One region of the Pectobacterium actinidiae genome, then DNA from elsewhere that is predicted to be linked to it. Evidence: predicted binding sites of a transcription regulator. Region 1 holds the regulator's gene; each other region holds the start of a gene.
The links. The regulator CRP, encoded in region 1, controls carbon source genes, mostly activating them, when cyclic AMP is high. The targets are predictions, from matches to a motif close to ATGTGANNNNNNTCACAT.
Positions count from the first base shown of each region.

Region 2: a site for CRP is predicted at 2,421-2,438, ahead of rhaS (HTH-type transcriptional activator RhaS). Genes of this name have one in related genera too.
Region 3: a site for CRP is predicted at 1,154-1,171, ahead of adhE (bifunctional acetaldehyde-CoA/alcohol dehydrogenase). Genes of this name have one in related genera too.

Region 1 is NZ_JRMH01000002.1:53,010-57,346, forward strand. It holds gene KKH3_RS17845 (phosphoribulokinase) at 1-813, shown strand, start outside; gene KKH3_RS17850 (OsmC family protein) at 854-1,261, opposite strand; gene crp (cAMP-activated global transcriptional regulator CRP) at 1,635-2,267, shown strand; gene argD (bifunctional acetylornithine/succinyldiaminopimelate transaminase) at 2,409-3,635, opposite strand; gene KKH3_RS17865 (aminodeoxychorismate synthase component II) at 3,755-4,330, opposite strand.
Region 2 is NZ_JRMH01000001.1:246,587-250,923, forward strand. It holds gene KKH3_RS01070 (L-rhamnose isomerase) at 1-757, opposite strand, end outside; gene rhaB (rhamnulokinase) at 754-2,244, opposite strand; gene rhaS (HTH-type transcriptional activator RhaS) at 2,581-3,420, shown strand; gene KKH3_RS01085 (helix-turn-helix domain-containing protein) at 3,445-4,299, shown strand.
Region 3 is NZ_JRMH01000001.1:2,187,526-2,191,862, reverse strand. It holds gene oppA (oligopeptide ABC transporter substrate-binding protein OppA) at 1-376, opposite strand, end outside; gene adhE (bifunctional acetaldehyde-CoA/alcohol dehydrogenase) at 1,385-4,060, shown strand; gene KKH3_RS09265 (thymidine kinase) at 4,214-4,337, opposite strand, start outside.

The sequences.
Region 1 (4,337 bases):
ACAACCAGTCTGGCCTTCCGTAAGATTTTCCAGCAGTTTGATCTGCGTGCAGCCCAGTTGGAAGGCGATAGCTTTCACCGCTATACCCGCCCGGAAATGGATATGGCGATTCGTAAAGCGCGTGATTCAGGACGCCACATCAGCTATTTCGGCCCGGAAGCGAATGATTTCAGCCTGCTGGAACAGTCGTTTATCGAATATGGCCTGCACGGGCGCGGTCAGACGCGTAAATATCTGCATACCTACGATGAAGCGATTCCCTATAATCAGGTTCCTGGGACGTTCACGCCGTGGGAACCGATGCCGGAACCCACTGACATCCTGTTCTATGAAGGGCTGCACGGCGGCGTGGTCACCGAGCAAAACGACGTGGCACAGCATGTCGATTTGCTCGTCGGCGTGGTGCCAATCGTCAACCTGGAATGGATTCAAAAGCTGATTCGTGACGTCAATGAGCGCGGCCACTCGCGTGAAGCGGTGATGGATTCGGTCGTCCGCTCGATGGAAGACTACATCACCTATATCACGCCACAGTTCTCTCGCACACACATCAATTTCCAGCGCGTGCCCACCGTGGACACCTCCAACCCGTTCGCCGCCAAGTCGATTCCCTCACTGGACGAAAGCTTCGTGGTGATTCATTTTCAGGGGCTGGATAATATTGATTATCCCTATCTGCTCGCCATGTTGCAGGGGTCATTTATCTCCCACATCAACACGCTGGTCGTTCCCGGCGGGAAGATGGGCTTGGCGATGGAATTAATCATGGCACCGCTGGTGCAGCGGCTGATAGAAGGGAAAACGATCGAATAAGCAAAACCGGGCACGGCAGCGTCGTGCCCAGAGAAAGCGATTAAGCCAGCACCCGAATTTCGTGACTGTGCGTCACCTCAACGGCTTTACCCAGCATCAATGCCACAGAACAGTACTTTTCCGCCGACAGGGCGACGGCTCGTTCGACAACGTTATCGGTCAGTCCTTTTCCCGTCACGATAAAATGCAGATTGATGTGGGTAAATAAACGCGGCGCGTCAGACCGACGCTCTGACGTTAATTTCACCTCACAATCCGCCACATCGTTGCGACCTTTTTGTAGAATCGACACCACGTCAATCGCACTGCATCCTCCTACGGACATCAATACCATTTCCATCGGACTGGGCGCTTTATCGCCAGAATTGCCGTCCATCAAAATCTGATGCCCTGATGCGGATTCGCCCAAAAACGTTAAGCCTTCAACCCATTTTACCCGAGCCTGCATGATGCCTCTCCACTAAAAATTTTTTGAAAATTTATATCGTTACTGTACAAAAACCAGCGTTAATCAGAGCTTTGTCATGCTGAAGCGAGACAACACAAGACACATCCTTAAAGCTGTGTTAAAACGAAAATAGAATAGACCTTTTCTGGACAAACCCAGAAACGAAGAAGATGATTACGTGGCCAGATATACCCAGCCACGTTTACGATGCGGCAAGGCAGCAACCGGAAAATCAAGGGTACAGTGGTTCCAGTATATTCCCTGACGTCATTCTGCCTAGACTGAATTTTATTTTTTAGCAGTTAAACACGCCGTACAGGGAACTCTGACCCCTGTAATTTGCGCAGTGAATTACAACAGAGGATGATAGCGAATGGTTCTCGGCAAACCGCAAACAGACCCAACTCTCGAATGGTTCCTTTCCCATTGTCATATCCACAAGTATCCATCGAAGAGCACGCTTATTCACCAAGGTGAAAAAGCAGAAACGCTTTACTACATCGTGAAAGGCTCTGTCGCAGTGCTAATCAAAGATGAAGAAGGCAAGGAGATGATCCTCTCCTACCTCAATCAGGGCGATTTTATCGGCGAGCTAGGCCTGTTTGAAGAAGGTCAGGAGCGTAGCGCCTGGGTTCGGGCAAAAACCGCCTGTGAAGTGGCTGAAATTTCCTATAAAAAATTCCGCCAGCTCATCCAGGTTAACCCGGATATCCTCATGCGTCTGTCAGCCCAAATGGCAAGCAGACTTCAAGTTACCTCTGAGAAAGTCGGCAACCTCGCCTTCCTTGATGTGACTGGCCGTATTGCTCAAACCCTACTCAACCTGGCCAAACAACCTGATGCCATGACGCATCCAGATGGCATGCAAATTAAAATTACCCGTCAGGAAATTGGGCAAATCGTTGGCTGCTCGCGTGAAACCGTGGGTCGCATTCTGAAAATGTTAGAAGACCAGAACCTGATCTCTGCACACGGTAAAACGATTGTCGTTTACGGCACTCGCTAACCCGCTGTCGCTGTACCCTACCAATAAAAAAGCGTGAAGCCTCGGCCTCACGCTTTTTTTATGGCATGCCATCCCTGGCCGCCCCCTTTCGGGTCGTTGCTAACGCAACGTTAAAACGTTCCCTACGTTTTTTATGTCTAATCAGTTTGCTGTCTTAACGACCTGCGCGACGGCGTTGGCGAATTTCTCCATCCCCTGCGCAATATCGTCTTCATCAATGATCAACGAGGGTACAAAACGGATCACGTTAGGCCCAGCCATCAGAACCATCAACCCCTGAGCCGTTGCTGCGGCCAGAAACTCACCCGCACGGCCATGCCACTGCGGTTTCAGTTCTGCACCCAGCAGCAGCCCCATACCGCGAACCTGTTCGAATACGCCGTACTGCTGATTGATTTTCTCAAGCTCACTGACAAACCGATCGTGACGATCCGCCACGCCTGATAACACTTCCGGCGTGTTAATGATATCCAGCGCCGCTTCCGCTACGGCACAAGCCAACGGATTACCGCCATAAGTGGTGCCGTGTACCCCAACCGTCATGGCCGATGCGATCTCTTCCGTCGTCAGCATTGCACTAATCGGGAAGCCGCCACCCAGCGCTTTCGCGGTCGTGAGAATATCCGGCGTGATGCCATAGTGCATGTAGCTGAATAATTTACCGGTACGTCCCATCCCGCTCTGTACTTCATCAAACACCAGCAGCGCCTTATGCTGATCGCACAGATCGCGCACGCCTTGTAAAAATTCAGGCGTCGCAGGCGTAATACCACCCTCACCCTGAATCGGCTCCAGCACGACTGCACAGGTGTGATCGTCCATCACCGCTTTGACCGCCGCCAGATCGTTGAAGGGAACATGGACAATATCCGCAGGCTTAGGCCCGAAACCATCGGCATATTTAGGCTGTCCGCCAACCGAGACGGTGAACAGCGTCCGGCCATGAAACGCATTATAGAAAGCGATGATCTTGGTTTTATACGGACTATGGCGTTTAACCGCATAGTGGCGCGCCAGCTTAAAGGCAGCTTCGTTAGCCTCAGCACCGGAATTAACAAAGAACACGCGGTCGGCAAAAGTGGCATCAATCAATTTGCTGGCGAGGCGTAGCGCAGGTTCGTTGGTGAAGATATTGCTGGTGTGCCACAGCTTTTCACCCTGCTGTTGCAATGCATTCACCAGCGCAGGATGACAGTGACCCAGTGCCGTAACCGCAATGCCGCCGGAGAAATCGATATACTCACGGCCGTCTTGATCCCAGACGCGGCTCCCTTTACCTTTCACTGGTACAAACTTCGCGGGTGCATAAACCGGCAAAATCACTTTATCGTGAGTATCCCGTGTCACTGCTTTCTGCTCTGCTGCCATTTGCTGCCTCACTCTGCTGTCCATCATGTCGGAATGAAAATATAGTCAATAAATATGCATAAAAAATCAATTACAGGCAATATTAAATCGGCTACTGGAGAGAATAACTTTCTATCTCACTAAATTTTAAGGAAATTATCCAAAAGCTCATACCCTTGCTGGCTAAGGATGCTTTCAGGATGAAACTGCACGCCTTCCAGCGGAAGCGAGCGATGGCGGATCCCCATAATCTCGTCACGCTTACCTTCATGTTCGCTCCAGGCCGTGACCTCAAAGCAATCGGGTAGCGAGGCAGAATCAACGATGAGTGAATGGTAGCGGGTGACCGTCAAAGGCTGAGCTAAACCAGTAAAAATGCCCGTGCTGCTGTGCGCAATCGCTGAGGTTTTCCCGTGCATGACCTGCCGTGCTCGCACCACGCGCGCGCCGAACGCCTGCCCCATCGCCTGATGGCCAAGGCACACGCCCAAAATAGGCAACTTATCGGCAAAGTGACGAATAGCAGCCAGTGAAATGCCCGCCTCATCCGGCGTACAAGGGCCCGGTGAAATGACCAATCGTTCGGGCGCAAGCTGTTCGATCTCACGCAGCGTCAGTTCATCATTACGCTTCACCACAACCTGCGCGCCAAGCTCACAAAAGTATTGGTAAAGGTTGTAGGTAAAGGAGTCGTAGTTATCGATAATTAGCAGCATATTGACT
Region 2 (4,337 bases), on a different contig from region 1:
CGCGGCTGGTCGCGTAGCCGAGATAGAATTCGCTGGAACCGACGGTAAAGCTCTCTGCGCCGATCCCGAACAGTTTACTTTCCACCGCGTCGATATGGTGCGCCTGATCGAGCGGCTCGGCGATGATCTCATCCAGTGAGCTGAGCAGCCGCTGGCGGAACGCCAGACGATCGATGGTTAAATCTTTCATACCGTCTGGCACCCAGATGTTCATTACCGACGGCGTGCCGAGTTCGCGCCCAAAGTAGGCGGAAATCCGGCGGCTGGCCTGACAGTGCTCAATCCAGAAGCGGCGGACTTTTTCATCCGGGTGTGACAGGGTAAAGCCATCTGCGCTCAGCGGATGAGAAAAGCAGGTCGGGTTAAAATCCAGCCCGAGCTGATGGCGCTTGGCCCACGCGACCCAGGAACTGAAATGCTCGGGGGCAATCTCGTTACGGGCGACGGGCTGTGCGGATTCCAGATAGATGGCGTGCAGGTTCAGCCGCTTGGGACCGGGGATTAGCGCAAAGGCCTGTTCCAGATCGGCGCGCAGTTCATCTGGCGTGCTCGCTTTGCCGGGGTAGTTGCCGGTGGCCTGAATACCGCCGGTCAACGGTCCGCCCGTATTCTCGAACCCAGCCACATCGTCACCTTGCCAGCAGTGCATTGACACCGGGATCTGATCAAGCTGTTCCAGCGCCGCTTCTACGTCAATATTCAGGCTGGCGTAACGCGTTTTTGCCAGCTGCCAGGCAGCTTCAATTGGTGTGCTCATTGCATGGTCTCCTTTTTGCCCTGTGGGGCGGTTTCTGGCTGGCTGAGCGCCTGAAAACGACGCCAGTGCCCGGCAAAATCACTCTCCGCACGCGGGGTATAACGATGCAGAGGGAAGTTATGAGTCAGCATGTGCCGGAAGGCGGCAAGGTCGGCGACGGCGCCCAGCGCCATCAGTTGGCAGCCGATATTGCCAAGCGTCGAGGCCTCGACCGGCCCGGCCAGAACCGGAATCTGGCACACATCGGCGCACAGCTGGTTTAGGAAGGCGTTCTGGCTACCACCGCCGACAATATGCAACTGGCGGATTGGCGCATGGCGCAGTTCGCCGAGTTCCAGCACCACCTGCCGGTAAAGCAGCGCGAGGCTGTCGAAAATGCAGCGTGCCAGTTCGGCATCGCTTTGAGGCACGGGCTGGCCGTGTTCACGGCAATAGTCGCGGATCGCCTGATGCATGGACGGTGGATTGATAAAACGATCGTCATTGGGGTTAATCAGGCTGGTGAAGGCGGGCAGAGCGGCAGCGGACTGAATCAGCGCGCCTAAGTCCTTGATATCACGCTCCTGACAAACGCGCTGTAGCAGCCACAGACCCATGATATTTTTTAGCACCCGATAGGTGCCGTCTATGCCGCCTTCGTTGGTGATATTGGCGGCCAGCGCCTGCGGGCTATTAAACGGCGTGTCGCTCTCGATGCCCATTAGCGACCAGGTGCCGGAACTGAGGTAGGCGCTGTCGCGGCTCAGCAACGGTGCGCCGACTACCGCGCTGGCGGTATCGTGCGTGGCGACAGTGGTAACGGGAATGTGTCGTCCGCTCGGCGCTGTCCAGTTCCCGACGGCGTGCCCCGGCTGCACCGGATCGCTCAACCAGCGGCGCGGGATGCTCAGATAGTCCAGCAGTTCGCTATCCCAGGTTTTCTTTTCCAGATTAAGCAGTTGGGTTGTGCTGGCGTTGGTGTATTCGCAGACGACATTCCCCGTGAGGCGATAGTGAAAATAGTCGGGGATCATCAGCAGGTGTGCCACCTGATCCAGATCGTCAGAGGGTGCATCGCACAGCGCTTTAAGCTGGTACAGCGTATTAAACGGCAGAAACTGAATGCCGGTACGCTGATAGATAGCTTCACGTCCCAGTTCTGCGGTAACAGCGGCCATTATGCCGTCGGTGCGGTGGTCGCGATAGGAATAGGGCAGGCCGACGCGCTGCCCGTTTTTATCGAGTAGCACATAGTCCACGCCCCAACTGTCGATCCCAATGCTATCGGGGGTGATACCCATGGCATCGATTTGGTGTAATCCGGTGAGGATGTCGCTTTCCAGCGCGGCCAGATCCCACTGGTGATGGTTGTCCTGAAACACCAGCGTATTGCTGAAACGGTGAATTTCTTTCAGCGTTAAATGCTGCGTTGCGGTGTGCAAGGTTGCCAGCATGACCCGACCACTGGACGCCCCTAAATCCACCGCCACGATATTCTTCACCGCCATAGCCGCACTCCTTACTTGTTGGATGTGTTGCAGTGTAAGGAGCGGTAACAGAAGCCACCTTCCTATGAGTGCCATCTACAACAAGCGGCTGGCAAAATGACAAAGCTGACCGTGAAAGGGCTCACAATCTGGGAAATTATTTAGGGAATAACCACGTAAAAATAAGGGAAAAAGCGGTGTGATCCTTACCACACTTCAATCAATTGGGCGGTGCGATCTTAAAAAAAGAGCAGCCAGACGGCGTGCGAGTGACGGTATTTTAAGGCTGGTTTTGTGGCTTCTGGCTACCCTTTTTCAAAGGCCGCATTTTTGCCAGAGGCTGAATGGAGAACTGAAATGACGTTACTTCGTGGTGATGACTTTTTTACTTCGCGTGCCGTAACGGTTGCGGTTGAGCCGCGCACCCCACAAGCGGCGTTTCCTGAGCACTATCATGATTTCTGGGAAATCGTGCTGGTGGAACAAGGCGCTGGTGTTCATGTGTTTAACGATCAGCCCTATGCACTGTGCAGCGGTTCGGTATTCTTCGTTCGTGATAACGATCGGCATCTGTTTGAAGACGTCGAAGGATTGTGCCTGACCAACATGCTGTACCGCTCGCCGCGCGGATTCCGCTTCCTTTCCGATATCGCCGCCTTTTTGCCGTATGGCCCGAACGGCGAGTGGCATGGGCAGTGGCAGGTCAATGCGGCGGGGATGCAGCAGCTGAAACAGTCGATGAACAGTCTGGCTGAACTGGCGCAGAGCGATGCACCGGAAGCGATTGCCGCCAGCGAGAGCCTGTTTCTGCACATTCTGGTGCAACTGCGCCAACACTGCTTCCAGACGCAGTCTAACGGCCCCGAGCGTCAGGGGGTTCAGGCGCTGCTGGGCTGGCTGCAAAACAACTACAGTGAAGAGGTGAACTGGGGCAGTCTGGCCGATCAGTTCTCGCTGCCGCTGCGTACGCTGCACCGTCAGCTCAAACAACACACGGGTATGACGCCACAACGCTATCTGAATCGGTTAAGATTACTGGAGGCTCGTCGGCGGTTGCAGCAGAGTGATGATTCGATTACCACGATTGCGCACGCCTGTGGATTTAGCGACAGTAATCATTTCTCGACGCAATTCCGCAAGGCATTCTCGCAGGCGCCTAAATCACTGCGCCATCAGGCGTTTTCTCGTGAAGAGTAGGTAACGGCAACGGCGGGTAAGGGAATGGCGACAGCAGTACGGGGTTTGAAATTACAGACTGAAGACTATTTCCTCACCGACAAGAATGCCGTGACGGTGGCCGAACGGCACCCGCAGCCGGTGTTTCCGCTGCATCATCATGATTTTGATGAACTCGTCATCGTCTGGCGTGGCAATGGCCTGCACCTCTGGAACGATGTGCCTTACCGCATTACCCGCGGCGATATGTTCTATGTTTCAGCAAACGATCGTCATAGCTATGAATCCGTCCACGAGCTTGAGCTGGACAACATTCTCTATATTCGCAATCGCCTGACGTTATCCGCCGATTGGCAAGCGTTGCTGCCGGGCGGGGAGCTTCCACAAAGCCAGCGCCACTGGTGTTTAGGCTCGGAAGGCATGGATACCCTCCGCGAGAAGGTGGATGCGCTGAGGCAGGAGTGCATGAAATCGGATGCACTCTCGCTGCAACTGAGTGAAGCGCTGTTGCTACAGATTGCGCTGCTGGCGGCGCGCTATCGCCACACGCCGGATAACCCGCAATTGGCCGATGCGCACCAGTTGGATATGTTGATGAATGCGCTGCGTGCCAGCATTGCGGCACCGTTCCGCTTTGAAGCTTTCTGTGAACAGCACCACTTCAGCGCCCGCAGTTTACGTTCGCGCTTTAAAGAGCAAACGGGCATGAGCGTGCCACATTATCTGCGCCAGCTGCGGCTCTGTAAGGCGATGGAACTGCTGCGTTATGATCTGCAAACCATCGGCGACATTGCCGCGCTGTGTGGTTTTGAGGACAGTAACTACTTCTCTGTGGTGTTCCATCAGGCGTTCGGTGTTTCGCCCAGTGCTTATCGCCAGCGCTTCCTGAATGTGGAGTGACGGCGCTTTTTAGCTATTGGGTGCGATGAATCAATGAC
Region 3 (4,337 bases), on a different contig from region 1:
GTTCGCCGTTTGACCATTTGGCATCTTTACGTAAATGGAACGTCCAGACTTTAAAATCGCTGCTTTCCCAACGCTCGGCCACGCCAGGAATCGGGTGTCCATCAGGATCGGAAATCACCAGCCCTTCATATAAGTCGCGCGCGACGTTGGATTCCGGCACACCTTCTATTTTATGCGGATCCAATGATGACACCTCAGCGCCATTGTTTCTCACCAGAACCTGCTCTTTCGCCAGCTCAACACCGGCAGGTACTGTAGCAGCCTGAACATTCACGCATGACGCCATCACTGCTGCTGCAATCATACTGGTAACAAAGTATCGTTTTGTTTTGCGAGTATTCACTTTATAAACGCCCCTGTCTTGATACAACGCCATACCGGACTCCATGCGTAAAAATCGCCGCCACATAGAGTAGAAAAGATCGCCCATTATCCAAATAAATCATAAAATTAATTTATGGATGAATAACGAATAGCAGGTCGACACTCGAAGCTATCAAAAGCGGACACATTCGCCAATATCTTTACATTGATGTTGCTTAATTTTCTTTACTACAGCGCAGTGAATGTTTTATTTCAATCGTTCAATCCAACCATTAACCACATGATAAATAATGATTTTTGTACTTAATCTCAAATATATTTTAAATATTCAGCAATTTATGAGTTTTGAACAAAAAAACATCGTAGGGGGTTTCATCATTTTCACAGCACAAAAATGATGATGTATGCTTACCTGTCCGCGTCATTATCTGTCGATAATGTTATTATTTTAACAACTCCGTTACTCACCTTACACGACAATAGCGCGTAATTCCCTTACGGTAGGCGGTACGTAAAATCACGAACTCGATTAAGATATAAGTACTATTTATACGAACATGTTTTATACGAATAGATCATTCCCAGTATGTGAACAACCGCTAGCCCGGAATTTTCCCCAACAATACCCCGCTTCAGTACCCCACTTATCTTTCACCATCCCTTTTTAGGTAGAAAAACCACTGATTTCGCCTGGTTAATGATAACTGTTATCAATACCAGCTTGCTGAATGGTGTCAGCTTAAAGAAAATTCGATATTGATCACAAAAAGTGCACCCACAAATAGGTATGCTCATTCCATACCCTCGTTAACACGTAAATCCTCTTAATTTTTGATGTTTTTCAAACAATATTTCAAAAGTTTACGGTATCGGCGGTTACAGTATTTTAAAAAGCAGAAATCGCGCCACGACGGCGGCTGACAAGCTCTTTGAGTCAATTACGATGTAATCGGTAAAAAAGAATAGCCTGGTAACAAAAGTGTCCCCCGCTCGTTTATCTATACTGTTCTATCCGGCGAACAATTGACTGAAAGAGTTTAACATTTATCAGGAGAGCATTATGGCCGTAACCAACGTTGCAGAACTTAACGCACTGGTCGAAAGAGTGAGAAAGGCACAGCAGGAATTTGCCACTTACACTCAGGAACAAGTGGACAAAATCTTCCGCGCTGCCGCACTCGCTGCATCAGATGCCCGTATCCCGCTGGCAAAAATGGCAGTTGCTGAATCCGGCATGGGGATAGTGGAAGATAAAGTCATCAAAAACCACTTCGCATCCGAGTACATTTATAACGCCTATCAGGATGAAAAAACCTGCGGCATCCTCTCTACTGATGACACGTTCGGTACGATTACCATCGCTGAACCTATTGGCCTGATTTGCGGTATTGTTCCCACCACCAACCCGACTTCTACCGCGATTTTTAAAGCGCTGATCAGCCTGAAGACCCGTAACGGGATTATCTTTTCTCCCCATCCGCGTGCAAAAAATGCGACCAATAAAGCTGCCGATATTGTTCTGCAAGCAGCCATTGCGGCAGGTGCGCCGAAAGATATCATCGGCTGGATCGATCAGCCTTCCGTCGAGCTATCCAACCAACTGATGCACCATCCCGATATCAACCTGATTCTGGCTACCGGTGGACCGGGTATGGTGAAAGCGGCATATAGTTCAGGTAAACCAGCCATCGGCGTCGGTGCCGGTAACACGCCTGTCGTCGTTGACGAAACGGCCGATATTAAGCGTGCCGTTGCCTCAATTCTGATGTCGAAAACCTTCGATAACGGCGTCATTTGTGCGTCAGAACAGTCAGTCATCGTGGTAGACAGCGTCTATGATGCTGTGCGTGAACGTTTTGCCACCCACGGCGGCTACATGCTCAAAGGCAAAGAACTGCATGCCGTACAAGGTATTCTGCTGAAAAATGGTTCACTGAATGCCGACATTGTGGGCCAGCCTGCACCGAAGATCGCAGAAATGGCGGGTATCACCGTCCCAGCGAACACCAAAGTGCTGATCGGTGAAGTGACGGCCGTCGATGAATCCGAACCCTTTGCCCACGAAAAACTGTCTCCAACGTTGGCGATGTACCGAGCGAAAGACTTCAATGACGCTGTCATTAAAGCGGAAAAACTGGTCGCAATGGGGGGGATAGGTCACACATCCTGCCTCTATACCGATCAGGACAATCAGCCAGAACGCGTGAATCATTTCGGTAATATGATGAAAACAGCGCGTATCCTGATTAACACTCCAGCTTCTCAGGGGGGGATCGGCGATCTCTATAACTTCAAACTCGCTCCGTCTCTGACGCTGGGCTGTGGCTCTTGGGGCGGAAACTCCATCTCCGAAAACGTCGGTCCGAAGCACTTGATCAACAAGAAAACGGTAGCCAAGCGAGCAGAGAATATGTTGTGGCATAAACTTCCTAAATCCATTTATTTCCGTCGTGGTTCACTGCCTATCGCCCTGGAAGAAGTCGCCTCCGATGGTGCAAAACGTGCATTTATCGTGACCGACCGCTTCCTGTTCAACAACGGTTATGTCGATCAGGTGACGTCTGTACTGAAACAGCACGGACTGGAAACCGAAGTGTTCTTCGAAGTTGAAGCTGACCCGACGCTGAGCATCGTGCGTAAAGGTGCCGAGCAAATGCACTCCTTCAAACCGGATGTGATTATTGCGCTGGGCGGTGGTTCTCCGATGGATGCCGCGAAGATCATGTGGGTGATGTATGAGCATCCTACGACCCACTTCGAAGAACTGGCACTACGCTTTATGGATATCCGTAAACGTATCTACAAGTTCCCGAAAATGGGCGTCAAAGCCAAAATGGTGGCGATTACCACCACATCTGGGACCGGTTCCGAAGTCACGCCGTTTGCCGTAGTGACCGACGATGCTACCGGACAGAAATATCCGTTGGCGGACTACGCGTTAACGCCAGATATGGCGATTGTTGATGCCAATTTAGTCATGAATATGCCGAAATCACTGTGTGCATTTGGCGGGCTTGATGCCGTAACACATTCGCTGGAAGCCTATGTTTCTGTGCTGGCAAACGAATACTCAGATGGACAGGCGTTACAAGCACTGAAGCTCTTGAAGGAAAACCTGCCAGACAGCTACCGTGACGGCGCGAAAAACCCGGTTGCCCGCGAGCGTGTACATAACGCGGCGACAATTGCAGGTATCGCGTTTGCCAACGCCTTCCTCGGCGTCTGTCACTCCATGGCGCACAAGCTGGGCTCAGAGTTCCATATCCCGCATGGCCTAGCTAACGCCCTGCTGATCTCGAACGTGATTCGCTATAACGCAAATGACAACCCGACCAAGCAGACGACGTTCAGCCAGTATGACCGTCCACAGGCACGCCGTCGTTACGCTGAAATAGCCGACCACCTGCGTTTGACTGCACCAAGCGATCGTACCGCACAGAAAATCGAGAAATTGCTGGGCTGGCTGGAAGAAATGAAGACCGAGCTGGGGATTCCAACGTCTATTCGTGAAGCGGGCGTACAGGAAGCCGATTTCCTGGCGAAGGTCGATAAATTGTCAGAAGATGCGTTCGACGATCAGTGTACTGGCGCTAACCCGCGTTACCCGCTGATTTCCGAACTTAAACAGATTCTGCTGGATACTTACTATGGTCGTAAGTTCTCTGAAGAAGAAAAAACGGAAGCGGTTGAGCCCGTAGTAAAATCCGCGAAAACCAGCAAGAAAGCTGCACAGTAACATTCTGGCTGTTACCGCCTTGGCCTAAAGGCGGTTTATCTCTTCATGATGCCCAACCCCTTTAAGGTTGGGCATTTTCATTACTCGTACTCAGCATAGACACGTAGAATACATCGTTTATTAATCGCCCTGCCTGTCGGATATTTAACCGCCTTACTCGCTTTCTTTACGGGTTAATCCCAGCGCAATTTTATAATGCTTACGGCACACGGAAACATAGCTCTCATTGCCGCCAATAACGACCTGTTCCCCTTCGTGGACAGCATTACCTTGTGCA